DNA from 2 places in the Shewanella sp. NFH-SH190041 genome. Region 1 is predicted to be linked to the other one. Evidence: riboswitches for the same ligand, from Rfam matches in the RefSeq annotation. Region 1 holds a riboswitch; the other holds the start of a gene.
The links. Region 1 has a riboswitch for thiamine pyrophosphate ahead of thiD (bifunctional hydroxymethylpyrimidine kinase/phosphomethylpyrimidine kinase). Riboswitches for the same ligand answer to the same signal wherever they lie in the genome.
Positions count from the first base shown of each region.

Region 2: linked by a shared signal. The riboswitch ahead of NFHSH190041_RS11405 (TonB-dependent receptor) and the one ahead of thiD (bifunctional hydroxymethylpyrimidine kinase/phosphomethylpyrimidine kinase) in region 1 are both predicted to bind thiamine pyrophosphate.

Region 1 is NZ_AP026070.1:1,008,856-1,023,682, reverse strand. Features, by position in the region: gene NFHSH190041_RS04550 (valine--tRNA ligase) at 1-2,368, shown strand, start outside; gene NFHSH190041_RS04545 (NAD(P)/FAD-dependent oxidoreductase) at 3,013-4,314, shown strand; gene NFHSH190041_RS04540 (cytochrome-c peroxidase) at 4,663-6,057, shown strand; gene NFHSH190041_RS04535 (IS5 family transposase) at 6,250-7,011, shown strand; gene NFHSH190041_RS04530 (hypothetical protein) at 7,127-7,462, shown strand; gene NFHSH190041_RS04525 (YbhB/YbcL family Raf kinase inhibitor-like protein) at 7,529-8,083, shown strand; gene NFHSH190041_RS04520 (BCCT family transporter) at 8,328-10,265, shown strand; gene NFHSH190041_RS04515 (MFS transporter) at 10,502-12,055, shown strand; TPP riboswitch at 12,360-12,457, shown strand; gene thiD (bifunctional hydroxymethylpyrimidine kinase/phosphomethylpyrimidine kinase) at 12,504-13,328, shown strand; gene NFHSH190041_RS04505 (ABC transporter ATP-binding protein) at 13,325-14,083, shown strand; gene NFHSH190041_RS04500 (ABC transporter permease) at 14,076-14,827, shown strand, end outside.
Region 2 is NZ_AP026070.1:2,564,022-2,578,848, forward strand. Features, by position in the region: gene NFHSH190041_RS11400 (hypothetical protein) at 1-41, opposite strand, end outside; gene NFHSH190041_RS11405 (TonB-dependent receptor) at 217-2,430, opposite strand; TPP riboswitch at 2,481-2,592, opposite strand; gene NFHSH190041_RS11410 (acyl-CoA thioesterase) at 2,769-3,185, opposite strand; gene hinT (purine nucleoside phosphoramidase) at 3,231-3,593, opposite strand; gene NFHSH190041_RS11420 (M61 family metallopeptidase) at 3,730-5,493, shown strand; gene NFHSH190041_RS11425 (LuxR C-terminal-related transcriptional regulator) at 5,725-6,357, opposite strand; gene NFHSH190041_RS11430 (cytochrome c3 family protein) at 6,891-7,214, opposite strand; gene NFHSH190041_RS11435 (IS30 family transposase) at 7,613-8,563, opposite strand; gene gloA (lactoylglutathione lyase) at 9,238-9,648, shown strand; gene NFHSH190041_RS11445 (secondary thiamine-phosphate synthase enzyme YjbQ) at 9,973-10,392, shown strand; gene NFHSH190041_RS11450 (hypothetical protein) at 10,804-11,034, shown strand; gene NFHSH190041_RS11455 (RsmB/NOP family class I SAM-dependent RNA methyltransferase) at 11,123-12,337, opposite strand; gene NFHSH190041_RS11460 (hypothetical protein) at 12,303-12,464, opposite strand; gene NFHSH190041_RS11465 (cupin domain-containing protein) at 12,697-13,857, opposite strand; partial or broken gene NFHSH190041_RS11470 (DUF3334 family protein) at 14,001-14,615, opposite strand.

The DNA of each region.
Region 1 (14,827 bases):
CTTGGTGAACTGGGATCCAAAGCTGCACACCGCAATTTCCGATCTGGAAGTGGAAAACAAAGAAAAACAGGGCCATATGTGGCATTTCCGTTATCCACTGGCTGACGGCGCCCTGACTGCTGACGGTAAAGATTACCTGATTGTTGCCACCACCCGTCCAGAAACCATGCTGGGTGACAGCGCAGTAGCGGTTCATCCTGATGATGAGCGCTACCAGTCACTGATCGGTAAAGAGATCATTCTGCCTATCGTTAACCGCCGTATTCCAGTAGTGGCTGACGATTATGTTGATATGGCGTTCGGTACCGGCTGTGTGAAAATCACCCCAGCCCACGACTTTAACGACTATGAAGTGGGTAAGCGCCACGCGCTGCCAATGTTCAACATTCTGACTCAGGATGCCGCCATCCGCACTGTGGCTGAAGTGGTTAACACTGATGGCACCTTGAACAGTGAACTGGATGCCAGCCTGCCTGAGCGTTATGCCGGCATGGACAGATTCAAAGCCCGCGATGCTGTGGTTACTGAATTTGACACCCTGGGTCTGCTGGAAAAAATTGAGCCACACAGCCTGAAAGTCCCTTACGGTGACCGCTCTGGCGTGGTGATTGAACCACTGCTGACTGATCAGTGGTATGTGTCCGTTAAGCCACTGGCCAAAACCGCCATTGAAGCCGTTGAAAACGGTGATATCAAGTTTGTACCTCAGCAATACGAAAACATGTACTTCTCTTGGATGCGCGATATCCAGGACTGGTGTATTTCCCGTCAGCTGTGGTGGGGTCACCGTATCCCAGCTTGGTATGACGAAACCGGCAAGGTGTATGTTGGCCGTGATGAAGCTGAAGTACGTAGCAAGCACAAGCTTGGCAACGATGTAACCCTGCGTCAGGATGATGACGTTCTGGATACCTGGTTCTCTTCTGCACTGTGGACCTTCTCTACTCTGGGCTGGCCAGAAAACACTGAAGAGCTGAAAACCTTCCATCCTACCGATGTGCTGGTGACCGGCTTTGACATCATTTTCTTCTGGGTTGCCCGGATGATCATGATGACCATGCACTTCATCAAAGATGATGACGGCAAGCCACAGGTACCATTCAAAACGGTTTATGTGACTGGTCTTATCCGTGACGAACAGGGCAATAAGATGTCCAAGTCCAAGGGTAACGTACTGGATCCACTGGATATGATTGACGGTATTGATCTTGAGTCCCTGGTGACCAAGCGCACCGGCAACATGATGCAGCCTCAACTGGCCGCTAAGATTGAAAAGAGCACCCGCAAAGAATTTGCCGAGGGCATTGAAGCTCACGGTACCGATGCACTGCGCTTTACGCTGGCAGCCATGGCCTCTACCGGTCGTGATATCAACTGGGATATGAAGCGTCTGGACGGTTACCGTAGCTTCTGTAACAAACTGTGGAATGCATCCCGCTATGTGTTGATGAACACTGAAGAGCAGGACTGTGGCCCTAATTCTCCAAACGGAAAGTCTGGCGGCGATATGGAGCTGTCACTGGCTGATCGCTGGATTATCGGTCTGTTCAACGAAACCGTGAAAACCTTCGATGAGCATATCTCAGCTTACCGTTTCGATCTGGCCGCCAACACCCTTTATGAGTTCACTTGGAACCAGTTCTGTGACTGGTATCTGGAGCTGACCAAGCCGGTACTGAACAATGGCACTGAAGCTCAGCTGCGTGGCACTCGCCATACACTGGTGACTGTACTGGAACAACTGCTGCGCCTGATGCACCCATTGATGCCATACATCACTGAGACCATCTGGCACCGCGTGAAGCCACTGGCAGGCGTGGAAGGCGAAACTCTGATGCTGATGAGCTTCCCTGAGTTTGATGCCGCCAAGGTTGATGCCGCTGCAATGGAAGATCTGGAGTGGGTGAAAAAAGTGATCGTTGCGGTACGTAATATCCGCGCCGAGTTGAACATTGCCCCATCCAAGCCTCTGTCTGCCCTGCTGCGTAATGTCAGCACTGAAGACAAGGCACGCATTGAAGCCAACCAAGCCTTCTTCCAGACACTGGCCAAACTTGAATCCATGACCATTTTGGCTGACGGTGAAACTGCACCTATGTCCACCACCCAGCTGGTTGGTGAAATGGAGCTGCTGATCCCAATGGCAGGTCTGATTGACGTTGCCGCTGAAATGGCCCGTATCGACAAACAGCTGGAAAAACTGGCTCAAGATGCCAAGCGCATTGAAGGCAAGCTGTCTAATGAAGGGTTTGTTGCCAAAGCCCCTGCTGCGGTAATCGAAAAAGAGCGTGCCAAACTGGCCGACTTTACCCGCGATATGGATAAGCTAAACGAACAAAAGGCAGAACTGGCTAAACTGGAAGCCTAATCAGCTTGTTTAGCGGTAGCGATACCGCCATCTGATAAATAAGGGTTGCCGTAAGGCAGCCCTTTTTATTTCCCACCCAATACCGTGGGTTGCAAGGGTTATTCTATCTATCCATCACTACCTATGCTTCTTGCTATTCATCCCCAAGCTTATCACTAACTCGCGCACAACTAATTCACCCATAACTTGCCCATCATTAGCACCGACCTCAGTGCAAGCCACAAGTGCCATACACAGATGCCAGTTAATGCCAACAGCATGCCCCCGAATCACACTCAGTCTTCAATGGCCTCTTACCAATGGGGTAATCAATTCCGGCGCTAAAACGAAAACCTAATATGAGCACAAGATGGTCAGATAGCTGGACAAAAGTTAATTTTGTGAATTGATTTAGCCCTAACACCCACAAAAACGTGACAAATATCACTGCAAGCATCAAAGTGAAATGCGGTAAATCACCTATCAAACACATAAGATTGATTAAAATAAATACCGCCTAGCATGATATTTCAACATTCGCCATGACAATGAACCATTTTTAATCAAATTAACGCCTTATACAGCATTATTGACGTGACATAATTCACATTTAGGGGCAGTATTAACGCTATAGAAAGTTAGCAGCAAGGCGGAGTAACCGCAGTATGACAACACATAAACCCCGGATTGTAATTGTTGGCGGTGGCGCAGGTGGTCTGGAACTGGCAGCGCAGCTTGGTAATAAATTGGGCAAAAAAGGCAAAGCTGAAATTGTCTTGGTCGATAAGTCCCGCAGCCATATCTGGAAACCCCTGTTACATGAAGTTGCCACTGGCTCACTAGACTGTGATCTCGATGGTGTTGTCTACTCCGCCCATGCCATGAAACACGGCTATCAATTTGTATTAGGTGAGTTTTGTGATTTAGATGCTGAGGCTCATACCATCACCCTGGCACCCCGTTATGATATCGAAGGTCGCCTGCTAAGTGCTGAGCAGAAGCTGGGGTATGACCGTTTGGTACTGGCTGTCGGCGCGGTGACCAACGACTTTGGTACCCCAGGGGTAAAAGAGTTCTGCCACTTCTTGGATACCCACCCACAAGCACAAGAGTTTCATCTGGAACTACTCGATAATTTCACCCGTCTGCACCAATCTGATGAAAAAGATAGTCTGCATATTGCGATTGTCGGCGCAGGGGCAACCGGTGTGGAACTGTCAGCAGAGCTTTACCATGTCGCTGAGCTGCTTAAAGGCTATGGTCTGGGTAAAATGACCAGTGACAAACTGAAAATTGCCCTGATTGAAGCCGGCCCAAGGATCTTGCCTGCCCTGCCTGAAAAACTCGCCGCATCAGCTAGACGGGAATTGAGTCTGCTGGGTGTCGATGTGATGGAAAATACCCGTATCAACCAAGCTACCGCAGAAGGGTTTATCACCAGTGATGGTAAAGAAATTAAAGCGGATATGATGCTATGGGCCGCTGGGGTGAAAGCACCGGATTACCTCAAACATATCAAAGGCATTGAACTGAACCGCGCTAATCAGGTTATTGTCGACGCCCAGTTACGTTGCAAAGATCAACCCGACATTTATGTATTGGGCGACTGTTGTGGCTTCTTACAAGAAGACGGCAGCTGGGTACCTCCCCGTGCTCAAGCAGCTCACCAAATGGCGAATCTACTTGGGCGTAACCTGCCAGCTGATTTAGCCGGAAAACCGCTAACAGCCTACCGTTACCATGATAAAGGCTCTCTGGTTAACCTGTCCCGTTACAGCACCTTAGGTAGCCTGATGGGAAATCTGAGCAAAAACAGCATGTTTATTGAAGGTAAGATCGCCCGCCTGATGTATATCTCCCTCTACCGGATGCATCAGATGGCCATTCATGGCCTGGGTCGCACCGTTGCGCTCTTTATTGCCGAGCGACTGCTGAAAGTGGTTAGACCGAGAATGAAACTGCATTAATACCTCCATCAGCAGAGCTGTTTAATCTGACTTGCCGCCTTTGGTGAAACTCAGAGGCACCAGGTAAAAAATGTGATCCACAGCACCTATTTAGGTGCTGTGTTATATCTGGAATATATTGATCTATAACAATAAATATGCAGATTACTTTTCTGTTAATTCACACATTTTCACAACAAACTTTTCCTAACTGTTTGTTCAGGTAAAAATATAATTGTTTTACCTTTGTTTTATCGGTTTTCTCTATCGCTAGATGCGATTTTTCCCCTTTGAATCCCCCCTAACAAGTCCGTATTGTCCGCCGCCATAAACCGCAGTACAAAACTGCAGCAAAAAATAGGGGGATATGTGAACAAGAAAAAAGTCGCACTCTCGGTCGCAGCTATCATGGTCGCAGGGTATTTAGGCACTGTGGCGCTGGTTGATAATTTCGATCGCGATCTGCACGCCGAACAGATGCCGCAACAATTCAACGGTTCAACACTGGCTAAACAGGCTTACCGGGTAATGACAGACAATGGCTGTCAGTATTGTCACAGTGCTGGTACGCCAATGCCTTTTTATGCCGCGGTCCCCGGGGTACATCAGCTAATGGAGCTGGATGTTAAACTGGGTCTGAAGCACTTTGATTTAAAACCAGTATTGGCTGATATGGCCGATAATCAACCCGTTTCTATCACCGCATTGGCAAAACTGCAGGCAGTGATTAGCGATGGTTCCATGCCGCCACACCGTTTTACCGCTCTGCACTGGCGCTCTAGCCTGTCTGATCAGGAACAGCAGATCATGCAAAGTTGGATTAAACAAAGCCGCGAGCAGCATTACCCAAACCCTGCCGCCGCTCCAGCTCACAGAAATGAGTTTGTACAGCCAATCCAGACGGTATTTCACGTCAATCCGGCTAAAGCCAAGTTGGGCGAAGTCCTCTATCACGACACCCGACTGTCAGGTGACAACACCGTAGCTTGTTCGACCTGTCACGGGCTGAACACCGGCGGGGTTGATCACTTGGTCACCTCTACCGGTATCCACGGTCACAAAGGGCCAATTAACGCCCCAACCGTATACAACGCAGTATTTAATATTCATCAGTTCTGGGATGGACGTGCTGCCGATCTGCAAGCCCAGGCCGGTGGCCCACCGATGAACCCCAAAGAAATGGGCAGTGATAACTGGCAGCAGATTATAGATAAACTGCAGTCAGACCGGACTATGGTCAATGCGTTTGCCCATATCTACCCGGACGGCATTACCGCCAACAATATTACTGACGCCATTGCTGAGTTTGAAAAGACCCTGACCACCCCTAATAGCCGATTTGACCTGTATTTGAAAGGGGATGATAGTGCCATGACTGCGCAGGAAAAACACGGATTTGCTCTGTTTAAAGAGTACCACTGTGATACCTGCCACAGTGGTCAGGCAATGGGTGGGCAATCCTTTGAAATCATGGGGGTTGACGGTGACTATTTTGCTACCCGTACTGAACTAACCCAAGTGGATAACGGCCGTTTCAATGTGTCAGGTAACGCTGCAGATATGCACAGATTCAAAGTGCCAACACTGCGTAACGTTGCACTGACTGAGCCATATTTCCACGATGCCAGTGCCAAAACCCTAGATCAAGCCGTCGTACAGATGGGAAAATACCAGTCAGGCGTCAACCTGACACCAACCGAGGTGGCTGATATCACCGCTTTCCTGAAAACCTTAACCGGCCAATATCAGGGTAAACAGCTATAAATCAACTAAGCCAGACTGATCTGTATCAGTCTGGCTGAAATCATCACCATCCATCAGGGTCTGACAGTTATCACATTTAGAAAGAGTTGTATGGGCTTTTCTAGGGCGTGTTGACGTTTCGAGGATGATTTTTGAGCAACATGCAGAGGGGTTATAATCTCTTTCGCCAAAAACAAACCACAACCCCAAAGCATGCCGAGAACAATATTAACTGACATAAGATGGGAACTGCTACTACAGATAATGAAAAGTACTGGTCGTATCTACAATAAATCTGAACATAGAATGACCTTTGAAGGGATACTTTTCCGTATGAGAACGGGGATCCCTTGGCGAGATTTACCTCCGGGATTTGGTGAATGGAGCTCAGTATATAGACGATTTAACCTTTGGTCTAAAAAAGGTATTTTAAATCATCTTTTCAGTCAGTTAGCAAAAATGGCAGACTTCGAATGGGTGTTCCTCGATGGCTCAATTATTCGTGCACATCAGCACAGCACAGGCGCTGCTACAAATTTCTCTGAGCAAATAGGTAAAAGCAGAGGTGGGAATACAACAAAAATCCACTTAGCTGTCGATAGCGGAGGTTTGCCCATTTGTTTTGATTTATCAGAAGGTCAGCGAAATGACATTGTTCTTGCAGAAAGTCTCGTAGAACAACTGGGGGAGATAGATACTATTGTATGCGATAAAGGATATGACAGTGAATCTTTCCGCGTTTTTGTTCAACGCAAAGGAGGAAAAACTGTGATAGCTAGGCGTAATTACGGGCAAGATATTGGTAAGGATACAATGGATTGGTGCTTATATAGGTATCGTCATTTGGTGGAAAATGCCTTTGCTAGGATTAAGCATTATCGTGCTATTTCAAGCCGTTATGATAAGTTGGAACGGAATTATGCCAGTATGGTATCGCTGGCATTCATGCTTATGTGGCTACCGATGTATTGCTGAGTGAGAAATGAACAGCAAACGTCAACAGACCCTAGCAATTAAATCCCTTTCATCTTTGATCTCTATCGCAAAAGTGGCGTTACACTAGAAAAAAATACGCCGTTTGGATGCGACTATGAAACTGATCCCTCTTGCCGGTATGACACTGGCTGCCTCGTTATTACTCAGCGCCTGTCAATCAGCCCCTCAGGCAACTGCCAGCGCACCTGTAGCGCCGCTGCCACAAGTATCCACCACAGCCAATGCCCAACCCACCTACCCGGATATGAGCACCTATGGCCAAGCCATGGGCTGTAAAGCCGCATTTCAGAATCAGGGAACGCCCGAAACAGGTTGGGTGGATGCGCCTAAAGTCCCCGGCAGTAAAACCGACTATCTCAATGGCTGGCAACAAGGCTTTGCCAAATGTCGCATTGGCTTAGGGCCAGTGCAATTACCAGTGCAAAAATAATCTGATTTTTCCCCGGCCATCCTGTGTGGCCTTGTTTTTTTATCACATGATATTCAGAGAGGAGCCATGAAAAAACTCACAACATTAGCAGCAGCCCTGCTGCTGACGGTACCCGCCTTTGCTAGTCAAGCGATGACACTAAATAGCAATACAGTTACCAATGGTAAAACATTTGAAAATCAACAGATTTTTAACCAATGGGGTTGTACCGGCCAAAACGTCTCACCGGAACTGAAATGGAGTGATGTACCACAAGGCACCAAGAGTTTCGCCCTGACCATGTATGATCCTGATGCACCAACCGGCAGCGGATGGTGGCACTGGGTTGTGGTGAATATTCCAGCCAATGCCCGTCATTTAGCAGCCAATGCCGGGGTGACTGGGGGTAAAAACTTGCCTAAAGGTGCATCCATGGTCACCAATGACTTTGGCTTTAAAGGCTTCGGCGGTGCCTGCCCACCACCACATGCTCAACCACACCAATATAAAATCACCCTGTATGCACTCAATACTGCTGATATAAAATTACCTGCCAACGCCTCTCCAGCACTGGCTGGCTATAATATTCTGCAACATGTGATAGCCAAAGCGGATCTCACCGCACCGACTAACGCTCGCTAAGCTTAGCCTCTGGTTTGCAGCAGCCACAATGGTTGCTGCAAACATAATAATCACAAACAAAACAAACTGTTACATCCACTTGACCCGCATCACACAAACCACTCGTTACGCGCAAAATTAATTCGACAAAAATACCTCTTAATAGTTAACTATGTCACAGATCTCCGGTATACAGGACATCTCACTAACTTTTCTCCCTATACAGTAAAACCTTCCAGCTGTGGAATAGGATTAAGCAGCGATGATAAAAAAACACTTCGAATTAATAGATAAACCAACTTTTTTTGGCGCCTTGGGATTATTATTTGCAGTCGTTATTCCCTTAGCATTATTCCCAGCAGAGGGAGCAGACTGGATTGCTGTTGCTAAAGCCTTTATGACGGATAAATTAGGTTTTGCCTATCTTGCCTTGGGGCTCAGTGCATTTTTCTTTATGATTTATATTGTCTTTTCTGATATCGGCCAGATTAAACTGGGCGATGCTGATGAAAAGCCAGAGTTTGCCACCGCCTCTTGGGCAGCCATGCTGTTTTGTGGTGGCATTGGTGCCAGTATCCTCTACTGGGGCTGTATTGAATGGGCCTACTACTATATGAGTCCCCCCTTCCAGTTAGCGCCCGGCAGTGAAGAGGCGGTACGTTGGGCCGCCACTTACGGGATTTTCCACTGGGGGCCTATCGCTTGGTCAATTTATCTGATCCCGGCGCTGCCGATTGCTTACTTCTTCTATGTCCGTAAACAGCCGGTACTGAAAGTCTCTGCCGCGTTAATGCCGGTTATCGGTGAAGCTCGCAGCCATGGCAAAACCGGTAAAGTTATCGATGTACTGTTTATTTTCGGTCTGCTTGGCGGGGCCGCTACCACACTGGGGCTAGCTGCGCCGCTGATCAATGAAGGCATCAGCTACCTGTTCGGTATTCCTTCCACCACCACCACTCAGATCGGCGTATTGATGATCTGTACCGCGCTATTTGCCTACTCATCCTATAAAGGCATGGATGAAGGCATTAAGGTACTGTCCAATATTAACTTCTGGAGTGCACTGGCCCTGCTGGCCTTTATCCTCTGCGTCGGGCCCACCATCTTTATGTTAGAAACTGGCTTAGACTCCATCGGCCGCATGCTATCCAACTTCTTTGTTATGGCCACTTGGGCAGAACCCTTTGGTGGTTATGGCACCTTTGCTGATACCCACTTCCCTCAGGACTGGACCATCTTTTACTGGGCTTGGTGGCTGGTATTTGCCCCTAGCATGGGGCTATTTGTCGCCAGAATTTCTCGCGGCCGCACCATTAAGCAAATGGTTACCGGCTCGATTTTCTTCGGCTCACTGGGCTGCGCCCTCTACTTTATGATCCTTGGTAACTATGGTTTGTCACTGCAATTATCCGGTCAGCTGGATGTGGTCGGCATTCTGGCCGATAAAGGCCCTACTACCGCGATTTTTGCCATCCTAGAGCAACTCCCCTTTAGTTATGCCGTTATCGCCGTATTTACCATGTTATGCGTGATCTTTACCGCCACCACCTTTGACTCCATTTCTTATATTCTGGCGTCAGTGGTGCAAAACAATGTTACAGAAGATCCGCTGCGGTGGAACCGGCTGTTCTGGGCGTTTGCCCTGTCCTTTATGCCTTCAGTGCTGATGTTTATGGGGGGACTGGCTACCTTGCAGACAGCCGCGATTGTCGGTGGTTTACCCCTACTGGTGATTGCCGTAATGCTGATGATTTCCGGGGTCAAAGCCGCTAACCTCGACCTGACCCATCAGGAAGGTTATATCGACCCTGTGATCAATATTGAAGACTTGCCAGAAGTGGACCCTTGGAGCCGAGAAGGCACAGCGTTAGCAAAATTTGAACAGCGCCGTGACACCGCCATCGAAGCGGCAGAAGCAGAGCGAGAAGCCCTTAACGCTATCTGGGCGCTGAAAAAACAAATTCGTAAAGAAGCACTGTCGCGGGGTGAATCTGGGATTGAACTGGGTGATGCGCCAGATGACATGATTGAGGAACTGCAACGTCTGACCGCCGAAGCCATTGCCGCCAAAGAACGTAAACTGGCCGCCTCTGAACAAGCGCAGGAAGCCCGTTATCTGTTTAACGATTTAATGCGGGAAAAAGAGGCTGATGCTGACAACGACGCACTTGTTATCAATGACAATCAGGTAAAACCTTCCTGATAGATTCCGTCAATATCCATACGCCCGGCAGCGCCTATAACAGCCCTGCCGGGCATCGTACTTTCATGATTTCCCGATTATTTCAGTCCCATCCCGTCAGTCAGCCAAACGCCTGATCAAGGTCAAAATCTAACCATGGTCGTTTTGGTTTTTCATGCCCAAACGGTTACAGTGCATACGCCGATTGCACCACTGCAGTTGGCATCCCGGAAAAATAACAACAACAAAGGACGGTTATGACAAAGCAAAATCCCGGTGCAGAAAATGATCTGCGCGAAGTAAAACAGTTGGGGATGTGGGCCTCCATCGCCAGTTTTAGTTATGTCTTCTGGCTGGTTGGCGGCATGGAACTGGTTGAGCGTATCGCCTATTACGGTGTTAAAGCCAGTGCCGGACTCTATGCCAAAGCGCCCGAGTCCGCTGGCGGCTTAGGCATCACCCTGTCCGATTACGGCATTATTATTTCTTGCTGGGCAATTCTACAAACATTTGTGCCTGTTTTTACCGGCGGCATCTCAGATCGAGTCGGTTATAAAGAAACCATTTTTGCCTCCACCATTATCAAAATTGCCGGTTATCTGTGTATGGCCTTTTTCCCCAGTTTCTGGGGCTTTTTCTGGGGAGCCATGTTACTGGCAACCGGCACAGGTATCTTTAAACCCGGTATTCAGGGCACTTTAGTGCTGGCAACAAGGCGGGATAACTCATCCATGGCCTGGGGGATATTCTATCAGGTGGTCAATATCGGCGGCTTTCTCGGTCCGTTGGTTGCAGTACATATGCGTCAGTTGTCATGGGACAATGTGTTTTATGCCTGCGCTGCAATTATTTCCTTCAATTTCCTGTTTTTGCTGGCCTACAAAGAGCCGGGCAAAGATGAGCGCTTAGCCCGTGCGGCAAAAATCAAAGCGGGAGAAATCCAGCAAGATACCCTGTGGAAAGATGCCTGGCATGAACTGAAAAAGCCGATTGTGCTCTATTACATGCTGGTCTTTTCCGGCTTCTGGTTCCTGTTTAATGCGCTGTTTGATGTGTTACCTATCCATATTGCCGAATGGGTCGATACCAGTGTGATTGTCACCAGTTTGTTTGGACCAGAAGGCACCAGCAACGGTATCTTACAGTTCTGGCTCGGGCTGAATAATGACGGCACTAAAGTGATGCCAGAGGGCATGCTGAACCTTAATGCCGGAATGATTATGACCAGTTGTTTTCTGGTTGCGGCGCTAACGGCCAAATACCGCATCACCACCGCGATGTTAGCTGGGTGTCTGCTCAGTATCCTTGCCTTTGTGCTGATCGGTTACACCAATGCCGCCTGGATGATGGTCTTGGCAATTGCCATGTTCTCCCTCGGGGAAATGATGATTTCACCGAAAAAGAATGAGTTTATGGGCAATATCGCCCCGGAGGGGAAAAAAGCCATGTATCTGGGCTTTGTGATGCTGCCCCAGGGCATAGGCTGGGGACTAGAAGGCTATTTTGGCCCTAAGTTATATGAAATTTATGCCTCGAAAGAGAAGTTTTCCCGCCAAATGCTGGAGCAAGAGGGCATGAGCGCCACAGAAGTCGCGGCCATTCCTCAGGGCGAAGCCTTTACGACTTTGGTCAGCTATACCGGGCAAACAGCCCAACAGCTGACTCAAACCCTTTATCAAGCCCATGATATTGGCATGGCTTGGTATATTATCGCCGCGATTGGCACTCTTTCGGCAGTTGGGATCTACCTCTATGGTCGCTGGCTGCTGACTCTGCAGCGCGCAGCACCGGCCTCAACCGCAACGGCATAATTCCCCCTCACCACTGAAATCTTGCCGGGCGGCCAATACTGCCCGGCAGCTATCCTCAACAAGTTGTACTCGCCCTTCATTTTTCACTCATATCGCGCTCAGAGTGCACTCTTGGGCACCAAAGCCACCAGCATAAACTCCAGCAGTCATCTCCACGCTTATCTCTTTATGCGAGTTTTCTGTTACAGCTCCCATTTTCAGGCTACAGATGAACTTGACAGCTGGTTAAACCACCACTGTCTGACGGCAAATATTGCTTGAGATGGATCACAGGAGTAAGGTGTATCCGCCACATCAGTTTGATGTGATTTAGTCGGGGAGCCTTAGGCTGAGACCGTAACTACGGGACCCGTTGAACCTGATCCAGTTAACACTGGCGTAGGGAACTAAGCATCCTGGAGTCCCTCCATCCTGTTTCTCCCTGCGCCCATTTTATGGGAGCACTTTTTTGACTACATCAATTACCTTGACCATTGCTGGCTCAGACAGTGGTGGTGGTGCCGGTATTCAAGCCGATATAAAAGCCATTTCTGCGACAGGGGGTTACGCCTGCTCAGTGATCACGGCACTCACAGCACAAAATACCCGCGGCGTTGATGCCGTAATGCCCGTGCCAGCTGACTTTGTCGGCCGCCAACTTGACAGTATCTTTGGCGATCTAGCTGTTATCGCCGTAAAAATCGGTATGCTGGCGGATAAAGATGTGATCGCAACGGTTGCAGCCAAATTGCACCAATATCAGCCAGCCCATATTGTCCTTGACCCCGTGATGGTAGCCACCAGTGGCGATCACCTATTGGCTGCCGATGCAATTGATTCCCTCAAGCAGCAACTCTTGCCTCTGGCCGATATCATTACCCCTAACCTGCCAGAAGCCGCTGCGATTCTGGGCGGCAATGAACCCAGCACAGACGCGGAGCTGCAAACATTTATCCTTCGCTTACAGCAGTACTGTGGTGATCAGCACTGTGGCCATATACTGCTTAAAGGCGGTCACCTCACCAGCAGTCAGCAAAGCTGTGATTGGCTGATTGGGCCACAGCAGATCCAATGCTTTGAAGCTCAGCGCATCAACACCCGTAATACCCACGGCACCGGCTGCACCCTATCTGCGGCTATCGCGTCTTTCTTGGCCCAAGGGCAAACCATGACGACAGCTGTCGCCAGCGCCAAACACTATCTCACCGGCGCACTTCAAGCTGCTGACAAATTGCAGATTGGTACCGGTCACGGCCCAGTAAATCACTTCTTTCGCCAGGATACCTGCCAATGAGCCGTTCAGAGATTGTTTTTGACCATCTGACACTGCGGTTTCCCGGGCAGGCCACCGCGCTACTGGAAAACTTCAATTTTCAATTGCGTGCAGGCTGCTGGACCACCATCGTCGGGCAAAGTGGCTGTGGTAAAACGACCTTACTGCGCCTGTTGGCTGGCTTACTGGATAGCAGCACAACGGACTCGGCCGCTCATCCAGTTATCAGCGGCAGCCTGCCACAATGCGGCCCGGTCGCCTATATGGCGCAGCAGGATTTACTGCTGCCCTGGCTTAGCGTGCTGGATAATGCCTGTCTTATCAGCCGGTTTCAGCCAAGTGATAAAGCAGCTACTCAGCAGTTATATCTACGCGCCACCGCGCTGTTACAACAAGTTGGCTTAGGCCAAGTGCTCGATGCCAGACCATCTGCGCTCTCCGGCGGAATGCGCCAACGGGTCGCCTTGGTCCGCACTCTGCTGCAAAATCGCGATGTGGTACTGATGGATGAGCCCTTTTCCGCACTGGATGCCGTAACCCGCCACCAGCTGCAGGCATTAGCGGCAACGCTGCTGCGGGGCAAAACCGTACTCTTTATCACCCATGATCCCCAAGAGGCACTGCGCTTAGCAGATGACTTGTATCTGATGGCAGGACGACCGGCAACAATGACGCCCATCACACTGCCGAACACAGCGACACCTCGGCCGCTCGATGCTGCGCTAGCTAACTTGCAACAGCAACTACTCACCCAGTTGGAGCAGGCCCATGACTGACACCTTACGTTACCCGGTTCAAGGGACAAACGCGGCCAAAACCGCTGTGGGAGCCGACAGCAAGCGCCGGAGTAAATTGCCCCTCGCCGCTTTAGGGCGGGCAGTGATCAGTGTGGTTATATTACTGCTGCTATGGCAGGGCATCGTATGGCTGTTCAAACTCCCGGCCTTTATTCTGCCCGGACCGTTAGACGTTGGCCGTCAGTTGCTGCTGCGCGCCGCGGTACTGTGGCACCACACCCAAATCACCGGGTTAGAGATGTTATTCGGGGTCATACTCGGACTGCTGATGGGGCTGGTTTTTGCGCTACAAATGCTACTGTTTAATCCGCTGCGCCGCTGGCTACTGCCGCTATTAATCACCAGTCAGGCCATTCCGGTTTTTGCTATCGCACCACTTTTGATGCTGTGGCTGGGCTATGGCATGACCTCCAAGGTAGTCATGACGGCACTTATCATCTTTTTCCCGGTCACCACCTGTTGCTATGACGGCCTGCGCCAAACCCCCACAGGGTTTGTCGATCTGGCCCGTACTTTAGGCGCCAGTCGCTGGCAGATGTTATGGCATATTCGCCTGCCCGCAGCATTACCAGCACTGGCCTCTGGCGTGCGTATTGCCATGGTTATCGCCCCTATCGGAGCTGTTACAGGTGAATGGGTCGGCTCCAGTGAAGGGCTGGGGTATCTGATGCTCCAAGCCAACGCCAGAATGCAGGTCAGTGAAATGTTTGCCGCACTGGTGAT
Region 2 (14,827 bases), 1.6 Mb from region 1:
TCACGCAGTGGGTACATACTAATTTCAGCCGTTAATTTCATTATTTTTCTCCTTGATAAAGCGGGCAGACTAACAACAAGAGTCAGTCAGTCTGCCTCACCGATAAACTTGCTAAGCCAATCGCAAAGACTAGGTGACTCATTGGCTGAGTAATTGCGCTACTAAGTCATTCGCCCAAAGTCACTGAGCCAGCCTAATCATGCATGTTCTGGAGGATCACCAGTAATCGTATCTAAAGGTCACCCCTAACTGACGCGGGTCGCCATAACGGATATATTGCTGGGCTGCCCAATCTTTATTGGGCTCATTACCAAAGTAAAAACCGCGCACGCCATAGCTTTCATCTGTCAGATTACGGCCCCAGAGAAACAGCGCCCAATGATCAGCCTCATAACCTAACCGCAGATTCAATAACTGATAATTATCCGAGACAAAATCATTGCTGTCGGAATAATAAAAGCTATCCATACCGGATAGACTGGCATGGGCAAACAGCCCGCTATCTGCACGCCAAGTGGCTGCCAACTGATAGTTATAGCTAGGCGCATGGGCCAATTCCCGGCCAGACAAATCCACCGGCTGGCCATTATCATCTTGGTAAATATAAGTATCGTACTTGGCGTTCAGCAGCCCCAGTGTGGCACTTAAGGTAAGGTTGTCCGTCACAAAATACTGGCTTTGCGCCTCCAGCCCATAATTGGTCGAGCTGGTGGCATTGGCGGTATACAAAATAAAATTACCACTATCGGGGATCTGCACGGAGGCATCCACCTGCTGATCTTGCCGATCCATGAAGAATAATGACAAGCGGGTTGCGAGCATACCATCCCACCAAGCACCACTATGACCCAACTCGTAGTTATACAGCGTTTCAGCATCAAAACTGCGGTACTGACTCAACTCAGCGGGCAAGTCTGTATTAAAACCACCCGGCTTATAACCCCGTGCCACTTTGGCGTACAACAATTGCCCCTTTGCTAGGGTATAAGACAGAGATAAATGCCCGCCCCACATGGTTTCCGCTGGGGTAAAGGCTTCATTATCACTGTCGCGATAATCTGCATCCCAATGCTCTAGTCTCAAGCCCGCAGAATAATGCCATTCCCCAAGATACGTATCTAACTGTGCAAAACCAGATAATTTTTTTGCCTGGTAGTCACTGTCTCGATGGCTAGTGTACAAGGGACCCGCTTCGTAACGCTCTTCAACCAGCAATTGATTACTTTCGTCCAACTGGTTGGCATACAGCCCCACCAACCAATCTGTGGTGTCAGAAAAAATCCGCCCTTCATCAGTACTTAACAAGCGGATATCTTGACTGAAGTTTTGCCGCTTGGCCGTTTTATCCCACCAGTAGTCGTACACGCAAGGAGCACCATAACACTCAAACTGTTGCCAATAGGTAGGATTGGCCCAATCACCATCATACGCATGACGTTGTGTGGTATCGGCGTAACTGGTAATGGACTCCAGAGAAAACGCCCGATGAGCCTGCCAAGTGAGTTTCAGCCCAGCGCCGGTAGTACGCTGGGTATCCACCCCGGGGCGGTCGGTATAAGTAGTGCTGCCATTAGAGTCTAATGACCAAGCATCATAGCCATTATCAAAATGGCCTTGCAGTAAGGTTAAATCTGCCTGCAGCGTATCCGTAGCGTACCAGCGTAATTTGGCTTTAGCAGAAAGCTCATCCCGGGCATTGGTATCGCTGCGCCCCAAATAGGCATTATCCATATAGCCATTTTGCTGGTGGGACTGGAGTGACATTCGCCCTAAAATATCACCATCACGGCTTAATGCGCCGCCCGCATAAGCGCCAATAGTCAACAGATCATCACTGCCACCACTGAGTTCAACCCCTGCTTCCGGTGCGGCGGTTGGCTCAGCGCTTTTCAGATAAATGGCCCCGGCCAGCGCATTACCGCCAAACAAGGTACTTTGTGGGCCGCGCAGCACCTCGACCTGATCAATATCAAACAGCCCGGAAGCCATTCCCAGCCCTGATAGGTCGATATCATCAATAAAAAAGCCCACCGAGGCATTAGGTGCGCCTTCATATTCTTCCTGATCCCCAACGCCCCGGATCTGAAAATAACGCGCCCGGGAGCTGCCACCAGACCAGTTTAAATTGGCAATACCGTTGAGCACATCTTGAAAGTTTTCACCGCCATCATCCTCTAACTGCGCCCGGTCAAGCACACTGATACTGGCAGGCACCTGATCCAGTGCCGCTGCGCGAAAATCGGCAGTGACCACCAAGGTTTCTATTGTGCGCGCCGCCTGAGTATCCGGCGGTGCTTGATGCAAATAATGGGACGATTCACGGTCTGTGGTCACCGATGATGATTCAGATTGAGACTCCTGCGCGAATGCAGGAACAGAGATTGCAGCGATCAGAGCTGCGGATACAGAGGAGTAATTATTATTTTTCATGGGACCTCAATACAGGTTGAGATCCGGCATTGCAAAAAGCGTGGTTAATGCACAGAGAGTCAGCCCATTCCTACGCCGGTATCAGCCGGATCAGGTTCTAAGGGTTTGTCACAGGACATCTCAGTCTGGCGCTAAACGCGCCAGACACCCCTTGGCGGCGCTCATTATACAGACAATTTAGCGAAAAGCATCTGATACTGTTCGTATTTCATACATAATAAAAAGCCCCGCAATAGCAGGGCTTAAGCATGATGGGTAATAACGAAAGGAAACTATCCAGCGCTATTTTGTCATTGGCATTAACTGCACTAATTCACTAATGCCTCTCAGTATGGGGATTACACGCCAATATTGAGTTTACGCAGTGATGCTTCAGTTTCCGTTTCCAAATCAGCCATGGTCTTACCATGGGGTTCAGGCAGACCGGTGTCAGGATTGACCCGCACAAACACCATTTCATCTACCGCACAAATGGTCTTGCCGGTAAATTTATTCCGCAGCAGACAAGAAACCGTGATCGATGTCCGTCCTACCGCCTTGGTCGTCAGACCAAACTCCACCACATCGCCTTCTGAGGCTGGGTTCTCAAAAGAAATAGCCGCCATGTGCTTGGTCACAATACACTTAGTGCCCAGCTGACAAATCACATAAATGGCCGCTTCTTCATCAATCCAGGCCAGCGCCCGGCCACCGAACAGGGTTCTGGCGTAATTAAGATCTTCCGGCATAACCAGACGTCGGGAGAGAAACTTCATAATCTTTCCGTTATTACATAGAGGTGCCGCTCAAGCGGCCACAGGTTAAACAGACTGCTTTTTCGCCAACAGCGGGCCCAGTGGCTCACCACCGACCAGATGCATATGGATATGGAACACTTCCTGACCGGCATGCTGGTTGCAGTTCATGATCAAGCGATAGCCATCTTTCGCAATACCGGCCTCTTCAGCCAGTTTTGCCGCTACCGTGACCATACGGCCTAAAGCTTTTTCATCCGATGCTTTTACGTCATTCACGGTCGGGATCAGATGATTAGGCACAATCAGCACATGGGTTGGTGCTTGAGGGGAAATATCCCGAAATGCAGTGACCAGCTCATCCTGATACAGAATGTCAGCCGGAATTTCCCGGCGGATAATTTTACTGAAAATAGTCTCTTCGGCCATCGTGTTATTCTCCACAGCTGATAGCGATATAAAGTCCCAAGTATACCCGTATTTATCGTGGCGGCTACGCCAAATTGATTGCCCGGCCGACGCAATTTTGGCAGCATGGGCGATAAACTTCAGTGAGTTAACTGCTATGATCCACTATCAGATTACCCCGGCTAATCCCCACGGCCACCTGTTTGATGTCACCATGACCATTTCCCACCCCGCCCATGAGCAGCAGCTTTGGCTACCCGCTTGGCTGCCGGGAAGCTATATGGTGCGGGACTTTGCCAAAAACCTAATTGATATCAAAGCCTTTAATAGTCAAGGCATGCCATTACCCCTGACCCAACTTGATAAGCAGAACTGGCAAATCAGCCACTGTGATGACACAGTGCGGATCACTTATCAAGTATATGCATGGGATTTGTCGGTTCGCACCGCGTTTTTAGATGCTCGACGCGGCTTTTTCAATGGCTCCAGTGTGTTTCTTGCCGCCCGAGGACTAGAGCAATCTGAGCACAGTGTTGAGATCCTGCCGCCTTCTTTGCCAGCCTGCAGCGAATGGGAAGTGGCCACCCGGCTTAAACGCGCCAGTGGAAATGACTGGGGCTTTGGTCGCTTTTATGCCGAAAACTATGATGAACTGATTGACCATCCGGTTGAAATGGGTTGTTTTACCCGCGGCAGTTTTGAAGCCTGCGGCGTCAGCCATGATGTGATACTAGCTGGTCGTCATCATGCCGATATGCCGCGCTTGTGTCGCGATCTACAAACTATTTGTGAATATCAAATCCAACTGTTCGGCACACCTGCACCTTTTGAGCGTTATCTGTTTATGACGGCTGTGCTGGATGAAGGTTTTGGTGGACTTGAGCACCGGGCATCCACTGCATTAATGTGCGGCCGGGGCGATCTCCCCCGGGTAGGCCAAGATAATATTGACCGCGGCTATCGCACCTATTTGTCTTTGTGCTGTCACGAATACTTCCACAGCTGGAATGTTAAACGTATTAAGCCAGCCCGGTTTGTGCCTTATGAGCTGGAAGCAGAGAGCTATACCCGCCAATTGTGGGCCTATGAAGGAATTACCTCTTATTACGATGATTTTATTACTTATCGCGCAGGGCTGGTGGATGAAACCAGCTATCTGGAAATGCTCAGTGAAACCTTTACCCGAGTTTATCGCGGCGCAGGGCGTTTTAAGCAAAGCCTGACAGATTCGAGTTTCAATGCCTGGACCAAGTTTTATCAGCAAGATGAAAATGCCGCTAACGCTATTGTCTCCTACTACACCAAAGGGGCACTGTTCGCCCTATTACTGGATTTAACTCTGCGGCAAGAAACCCAGGGTCGCTACAGTCTCGATGATGTGATGCGGCGGCTATGGCAAGAATTCGGCTTGACCGGTACGGGCACCACAGATAACAGTCACCAGCAAATTGTCTCAACCCTGCTGGGACGAAACTGTGATGAATTGTTTGCCTGGCTGGAGCGGGCTGAAGATATGCCACTGGCAGAGCTACTGGCACAGTTTGGTATTAACATGCAGCTTAGAGCCAGCAGTGGTAATACTGATACCGGTGGCACAGCTGAAGGGCTTACTGTGGGGTTTGGCGCTAAATACCGGGCTGAAAATGTCGGGGTAAAAATTATCTCTGTGGCTGAACACAGTCCAGCGATGACAGCAGGACTAAGTGCAGGAGATCTACTGATCGCCGCGGATGGCCTGCAAGCCACCGCCACTTTGGATAAATTCCTGCAACAATATCAACTAGGTGAACAAATTGAATTAGTCTGGCTACGCCGGGATGAGCTGATGCTGGGAATGCTACCTATTACGGCAGCGAAAGCAGATACCGTGATGCTATCGATTACCGATGCAGACAAAGCCGCTAATTGGCTAAAACGCTGAGTGAAATCTGCTCACAAATACCAAGGCAGGCTAACTATCCCTGTCTTGATATGCAATAGCGCATTAGTGGCATTACGTCATGGTGGCCTCACGGCCATTTAATGCCCCATCAACACAAACAATGCCATGTAAACGCTATCTGTTACATGGCATTGCAACCTCGGCTTCAGCACTAATTGCTGGCACTTAGTCTTATCACTTAGACTTATCACTTAGACTTATCGCTTAAATTTATACCTGCACTTCGTGTAAATGAGTTTGCGCCCAGGCTATCGCTTGTCCTCGGCTAGAAACCCCAATTTTTCGAAAGGCCCGGTATAAATGAGTTTTGATGGTACTTTCACTAACAAACAACTTACGGGCAATATCCTGATTGGTGGCACCGCTTAGTAGCGCCTGCAACACTTCCCGTTCGCGAATAGTCAAACTGTCAGTATCTTCGCCATCCTGATCATCATCACTGCTGTTTTTCAGTAATTCCGTGGGGATATGATAACGACCATTCATAATATCTGACAGCCCCTGACTAATAAAACTCAGGTTATTATCGATATAAAATACCCCCGCTGTGACTGAGGGGTTAACCAGAAAACGGGCATCTACCCGGCGAGGATAATGAACAAATACAGTTCTTACAGCCACGGCCAAGCGCTCGATTTGCCGTTGTAATTGATAGGCTTTCTGTAGATCAACCGTCGCCAAATCAATCACCACCAGCGACTGCTCCTGCAGCAAATGTTCGGAGACCTTTTCCGGCTCAGTTAAGGTTAATTTCACCAGAAATTCCTGTGGCCAACGGGTATCTAATAATTCAGCCAGCAGATTGGAGCGTGAAACCAGCATCCAATGAATGACTTTGAACATAGTGCTCTCTCCCTGTCCTATTGCGATCCCTATTTCCCTCATTCCATTGGCTATGATGCCTTTACACGAAAGGCGATAGGTTCGTATGAAATGAACTGGATACCAAATTACACGCTTTTTACAACATTGCAACATTCATCCTTATCTAAAGTAGTAATTATTCTGTTGCATACCACCAATACCTTTACCCATCCTCGCTTTTTTACCCCCAAAGCTCATCTTATTGTTTTTAATTATTTTAATGATTTATCTAGCTTAAAAAAACACACTTACCAGTCAATAGATTACGATATGAAACTGTTTACCAGTTTTTAATTCTAAACTTTAGCGGTACATCATTATGATTATTACCCTCAATAGAACGGGTAACACTAAAACGCTGTGATATCGGCATTAACACTGCCAGTGCAACAGGACAATCTCTGACAGAATTTATCGTTATTAACTAGCCTGCATTATCCGCAGACTCGCCCCATTTTTGCAGCAACAAAAACGCCGGCTTAAACCGGCGTATTTATCAATGCTATCTAACCTTACTTACGACCATCATCATGACAAGCATCACAAGTCGGCTTCTGTCCAACATTCATATCGTGAGTTGCATGACAGTCCTGACACATCAGCATCCCATCATGGGCCTTATGCTTATCATCCATTTCCGCTAACGTGCCGTGGCAGGACTGACATTGCTCAGCCTCATAAGCCCCATCGTTTGAAGCATTGGCTCCATCTTCATGGCATGATTCACAACCACCCATTTCAGTATGGAATTCTGCAACAGTCTGATCTACTGCAAACACACCTGGGGATAGGCCTAGAGCAACACCGAATAACACTCTCAGTAATAATTTACTCACTTACATTCTCTCCGAAGGTATTGGCCAAGTGAGAGTTCTTATATCAGGTGACCCTCATCTCCATGCCAGAATAAGTTGCCCACCAGTCAGGCAGTGGCGGGGATAACCACATATCACCCGACCGTGAGCAGAGTGACTTTAACAATTTACCTTTATGAAAAATGTGCGACACATCATGCAAACATACAGTTACATGCAAATTTCACTTTTTAATCATATTAGTAACCGTATTTGATACAAAATGAGATTTAGAATGACCTTAGATTATTGGCCAGCTTATAGAAATCGTAGCGATTTAATTGATGATCTATGCTTGAAGAATTAAATTGAACTTAAAAAACCTCCAAATACGAACTTTTTGTCCGCGCATTCAACCCCGAAGTGCACCACTCGCTTCATTAAGCTGCTTTTCGTAATTCATCGAATACTACAGCAGGCTGTTTGAAACCAAGGCACTTTCTCGGACGTGAGTTAAGTGCTCGTTCGATGTCAGCAATTTGCTTATCCGTTACCGTGCGTAAATCAGTTCCCTTGCGGATATACTGCCGCAACAGACCATTGAAATTCTCATTCAACCCACGTTCCCATGATGAGTATGGGTTGGCGAAATAGATATCTACCTTCAGTGCTTGTGCAACCTTTTGATGGTCACAGAACTCGCTGCCATTGTCCGCTGTGATAGTGTGAACGTGACTGCGATACCGCCAAAGCATGCCTATCATGGCTCGGCTCACATCGGCTGCGCTTTTGGCGGGCACTTTACGGATTAGATACAGTTTGCTTTTGCGTTCAACCAAACTGACTATAGCGCCAGTGCCTTGTTTTCCCAACACCGTATCGGCTTCCCAATCACCTAATCGTGCTTTTTCGTCGACAACTGCCGGCCGGTGTTCAATACCTATGCGATTTGGAATGATAACCCGTTTCGCACGACAGCCTTTGCGGTATTTACGATGACCGCGTCTCAGCGCTTTATAGAGCTTTCCGCCACGCTGCTTGTCCTGCTGAACAAAGCCATAAATCCATGCATGACTGACAGGGTAACCGATAAGTTGACCTACGCCCGCGATTTGTTCTGGACTCCACTTTTGCTTCAGTCCGAACTCAACGAAAGTGACGGTCGTTACAGACACTCGATTTTTGGCAGCCTGGCAGCGGCGCTTAACTGTCTTGGCCTGTGCAACTTCAGGCAAATAATGATTGTCACGAATACGGTTACGACGAACCTCTCTACTCACCGTGCTGTGGCTCACTTTTAAGCGTTTGCCGATTGCTCGATAGCTGAAGCCCTCGCGTAGGTAGGCTTCGATCTGGTATCGTTGCCCTTCGATCAACTGCTTGTAACTCATGGTAATGACTTCTATTTGTTTGGCGACGATAGAGTACCACCTACAGGCAGTTGATCTCTTCTTACCGTTTAACCATGAGTGGTGCACTTATTATCTGAATTCAAGAGTAAATCTTGCAGTGACTATTTGTGAACCAAACTTACTCACCTATCCTGAGCAATCTTCAATGAATTATATTGATTATTATACTCATATCCAAAAATGATATTTTCTAGCTTACGCTCTTTTAAACAGCAAAAAACCGCTCTATGAGCGGTTTTTTAATGCCTCAATTGGGCTATTTCCCCGGTTTATCAGCTACATAAAAATTGACACCAAACTCACTGCAGCACTGATAACCTCGGGAAAAATTAAAACATAGACACGAAAAATGCGACAAAAAACAGTGCAATCACAGCAACAGTCCCTATCGCCATTTTGAGTTCAATGTTCATCAGATACTAGGCTCCCTGAAAAATGAATACTGATTACTTCCCTATCCCATCCAGCTCATCCCTGCGTTGAGCAGGGGCAATCACTAAATCAGGGGAATGTAATTGACAATATTATCGCCACAGCACCACCCGAAACCTATGATCATGCTCTCAATTTGTGATGTCAGGCTCGATTTATTTCCCCGCCGGTTATCAATGGCTTTTGATATACTGACGGCCTTATCAAGAAGGAGTTTTGTTATGTCACAACTGTTACACACCATGATCCGAGTCGGCGATCTGAAACGCAGTGTGGATTTTTATACCCAAGTGTTGGGGATGACACTGCTGCGCACCTCTGAAAATGAAGCCTACCAATACACATTGGCCTTTGTGGGTTATGGCGAAGAGTCCTCTGGTCAGGCTGTCATTGAACTGACCTATAACTGGGGCACCCGAGAATATGATTTAGGCACCGGCTTTGGCCATATCGCCATTGGGGTGGATAATATCTATGCCAGCTGTGATGCCATCCGCGCAGCCGGTGGCAATATTACTCGAGAGCCAGGCCCGGTGGCCGGCGGCCGCACTGAAATCGCCTTTGTGACCGATCCTGACGGCTATAAAATTGAGCTTATCCAATTAAGCAGCGCAGAACACGGTCTAGGTTAACCCTGACTATCGCAAGACTTCCCGAGTCCACGTCAGCGCCTGATGACACGCTATCCATAAGACGCTGACTCATCCTAGGAGATAATGGCACTGATTGGCTGTATAGCTAAAGGGGACTTCTTATACTGCGCAGTGAATAGCGTCCTATCCTGACAAATCAGCTTATCAGCAGCCCCATAAGATAAATGCTATCAGACAGACGGCATATTAACTGGGTATCTACTAGCGCTCCAAGTATCATAGGCAGGCATTAAAATCCCAGTAGGCGCTACTGCGGTTTATTGCTAATGGCATTACGCACTATCGTTAACAAGCGAGATAACAATGTGGCAGCAAAAAACCATACAATTACGCCCCCGGCAACGGGGCTTTCACCTGATCACCGCTGAAATACTGCAACAAGTTCCTGAATTATCACAATTTAATGTCGGTTTGATGCATTTACTATTGCAGCACACTTCTGCATCCCTGACCTTAAATGAAAATGCCGATCCCAGCGTACGGGTCGATTTTGAGCGTTATTTCAATACCAGTGTGCCAGAAAATGCCCCTTTTTATACTCATACCTACGAAGGGCGCGATGATATGCCGGCTCATCTAAAAAGCAGCTTACTGGGAGTCAGTTTGACGCTCCCTATCACTGCTGGGCAATTGAATTTAGGGCTATGGCAAGGTATTTACCTGTGCGAGCACCGTAACAGCGGCGGAAGCAGGCAATTAGTGATTACTTTGCAAGGGGAGTAAATGTAGATAGGCGGTATTGGTGGCATCATGCAGTTTAATAACGGTTTATCCCTTAGGCATGCCTGTATGACCCAGTGTCAATGCACATAGCCACCAATCAACATGCTGCGGGTTAATTTGGCCAATATACTTACGGCCCTATAAATACTGATACCTATACAAATAGACAGTTCAAGGCCGCATCTAGATTCAGATTGAGCAGTCATAGCAATATTGCAATGATGCCTATTTATTATCGTAATTTCTTGAAAAGGTGAGCTAATGTGCCGCTACGGCCAATCTACCTATAAAGAACACTTTGCCTGTTTTCATTGCTGTAAAATGTTTCGCCAGCCTAATGTTGCTGATGTAATAAATATTCGCGAACCTGCCATACAACGACAATGTCCTTGCCCACAGTGCGGCAATTTAATGGCTGACTTAGGTAAAGATTTTAAAGCACCGCCCAAGCAACAGATTAAACAATGGCAAAAAATAAAATTGCTCTATGAACAGCAGATCACATTTCATTCCTGCGGTTGTGATGGACCGGGCTATCGCCCCGCAACACTCCAGCAAACCCCTGCCTTTATCACATCACAGCAATCGTTATCTGCAGGAGAGCAACTGTTGCGGCGTATTCAGTCCAGTCGTAAAAGGTGATCTGTGTGGCACATGACAATATCGCCATGTACACAAAAAAGCCCCTCAAGTAACGGAAGGGCTTTTTTAACTAAGCGACTGAGCTATCTTACTCCGCTATCCGCTCAATGCGGGCGAGATAGAAACCATCAAATCCGGAATTTGCTGGAGTAATGGTTTCATCATCCAGCAAGCGGAAGTTAGGATGGGCCGCAAGGAATTTATCCACCTGTGCCCGGTTTTCATCCGGCATAATTGAACAGGTGGCATATACCATCAAACCACCGACTTTCAACATCCGGCTATAGCTATCGATAATGTGCGCCTGCAGCTCATGCAGTACGGTTAGCCGCTCAGGTGTATCACGCCATTTGGTATCTGGATTGCGCTTTAATACCCCAAGGCCAGAGCAAGGCACATCGAGTAACAGGCGGTCTGCGCTAAGCTTTAAACGCTTAATGGTTTTGCTTGATGCAATCAAGCGGGTTTCCACATTGTGAGCGCCCGCCCGGCGAGCTCTGTCTTTTAAATTATCCAGTTTCCAAGACTCGACATCCATCGCTAACAGACGGCCCTTGCCTTGCATTTGTGCAGCCAGATGCAGGGTTTTTCCCCCAGCACCAGCGCAAGCATCAATCACCCGCATACCCGGCTTGGCATCCAATGCAGCAGCCACATGCTGAGAACCGGCATCTTGCTGTTCAAACCAGCCATCTTTAAAGCTCTGAGTACGGAACAAGGCAGAGTCTGACTCAACCTGCAGCGCGGTCTCTACCCCCTCCACTGCAATTGTCTGCACCCCTTCTTTGGCCAATCGCGCCATCAGTGCATCAAGCTGGCACTTAAGTAAATTGGCCCGCAGATAACGATGAGGCATTTGTCGCAGCGCGGCGCGCTCAGCTGGCCATTGCTCGCCTAATTGCGCACTACCTAACTGCTCTAACCAAGCTGGACACCCATCCCACAGGGGCAAATCCGCTTTAGCTTGGGTGATACGCTGTTGCAGCTCAGATTCTTCCAAGACTTCACAATAGCGGAATTTTGGCGCGGTCAAACCGTGAAATCTGTGCCAGACATTCAGCAGAAGCGTCCCTTTACGGTTAACTTCGCTAGGCTCAATGCCCGCCAAGAAACAGTACAGATTCAGCCGGCGCATAATATCCCCGGCAACAGTGGTGATCCGTCCCTGCTCTGCAGGCTGGAGTTTCAAACCGGAAAATGCAATAGAATAAGCCCGATCAAGGGGCTTGTTGTCACACAATACAGAGCACAGAACCTGAATAACCAGGTCAGCCGAAGGTGCAGACAGAGAAGAGTTCAACATAATTGACACCAGGGAATAAAAACTGGGGGATCTTAGGGGCTGTTGTGCCGCTTAGCAAGTCAGGCATAACAATTGCGGCAATAAAATCATTAATGCCGTGAAAAACGACTAAGCGACGTCCTTTCATATAGGAGTTGTTCCACGCTCAACGCAAACATACCTCCTTGATATCAGCCCCAGTTTCTGTTCATCACACAACATGCACGTTATGCACGTTGAAAGCTATCGCGCGAGTAACTAATCAGCGCTCGTTCGTGCTAATTAGCCACTCTAGATCGACAATAGCTGTGTTTGACATCAACAACAAAGCCACCATTTCCACTTGTTTGCGATGTCACCCCATTGACACTAACGGGGCTTTACTCCTCCAGCTCATCAAAATACCACCAGCCGCGAACAATCCAGTCTGTCATCAAATTAATGACTGCATCATATTCCAGCCAAGGGCGCATACAAGCAAAGTCCAGCTGGTATTCATTGCATAGTAGCGGGATTAACCCAGCGCACTCTCCCGGCAGTCGTACCATCTCACCGTTGAGATAAAACAATCCCTGACGATAATTATGCTCAAAATAATGGCATCTTAGCCCGCCCAAACGCTGCAATGGTTGCTGCTGCAGCACATCCAGCCACTCATCAGCTCTGATCTCGGCTAAGTCATCAGCTTCGGCACCATTATCGGCCAGTTGGCATTTGGAATAACTTAACAGGCGACCGGCAAAATCGCTGACAGCATCATCGGTCAGCGCTTGCATCAACTGCTCGCGGATGCGGGCTAAATCATCATTATCAATGCAGCCAGGTGTCATTGTCGGTTGGCGATCAGGATCGGTAATTTGCATGCTGCCAAGCTGATTATCAATCACATAATCAGCAAACGCACTGAGCATATCCTGGGTTGATGGCGTCCGAAATCCCACAGAAAAACTCATGGACTCTTCCAGTGTTACGCCATCGTGAGGGAATAATGGTGGCAAATAAAGAATATCACCGGGCAAGAGCTCTACATCAATAATCGGCTCAAACGGTTCAGTGTGCAGCAAGGCTTCATGGGCAGCAAACTCACGATATTGCCCCTTATCCCCAACCCGCCACCGACGGCGACCGGAGCCCTGACAAATAAACACATCATAGCGATCAATATGTGGTCCGACACTGCCGCCAGGCACAGCATAACTCGCCATAACATCATCAAAACGCCAACGGGGAATAAAATCAAAGCAACGCGCCAGCTGTTCAGCTTCTGGTAACCAATTATTAAGTGCTTGCACCACCAAGGTCCAATTCTGCTCACCCAGATGGTCATAGCTTTCAAATGGCCCAAATGCCGCTTGCCATTGTTCAGCCTCTTGCCAGATAAGCCGGGACTCTACTGACTCTTCCATTGCCAGCCCAGCCAGTTCATCGGCCGAAAGTAAATCGGCAAACCGGTTGAAGCCCTGACGGATCACCACAGGTTTTTTCTGCCAGTATTCAGCCAGAAACTGTGCTGGCGTCAGATTATTGAGATTTAATTGCATGAATAACACCTGTTGCTGATGCGGGTTAGCATCCTAACAGGTTGTTAGCGTGAGAGGTCGTTAAATAGAGGAAATATAGTGATCTTTGTCACATACAGATGGCAATGCGCAGCTTGCACTGCGCACTGGTATTGTATTTATCGCCCGTGCTGAGCCAATAACGCATCTGGATCGAAGTCATCTTCAACGTCAGTGAGAATATCGCCGTCAGCAATACGGACAAATTCCGTTTCACTCATAGCAAACTCAATGTAGAAAGTGTGGTTATCTTCCGTCATAAAGGAAACGCGGCTAGCAACCGGCTGCTCAAGGTTGGCGTCAATGGCAATACTGAGTGCTTTATTGATGCTTAGCATCCGCGGCTGACTCTGATTGATTGATGTCTGCAACTCACGGGAGATTTTAACGATAAAGTCACCCAGAATTTGGTTGGTTAATTCCCCCATCACATTGCTGACATCATCAGAGGTATGAGACTGGGACAGCTCTTCTTCCGGCATGCCCATGTTGACCATATATTTACGGTAAATCTCCACCGCAGCAACACCACTAAAATTCAGTATTACCAGACCAGAAAAACCACCATCGAATACGGAAAAACAACCGATTTCCGGTTTCAGTTTCGTTTGGCTGATCCGCTGTACCATACCAGAGTGTCTGATTTGACTGCCGCTAGTATTAGACAGCACCTCAGTAACACTGCGGCACAGTGTCACTAAGATATCATCTGAAGTCACCACATCGCGATTTGTCGTCATGATCCTAACCATTTATTGATTGACAAGATTACTTTCGCTAAAGCTTGAGCCGCAAGTGGGAAAAAATCAAAGATTCATCGTGTTTAATTTGTTCATTCTATCAATATTTTATTCCGTCTTGCTAATTTATGAACAATGCGGACACCATTTAGTCAAACGCATGTATCAAAATTTAACCACAAAGCACACATGTGTTGATAAAACAGGCGAGC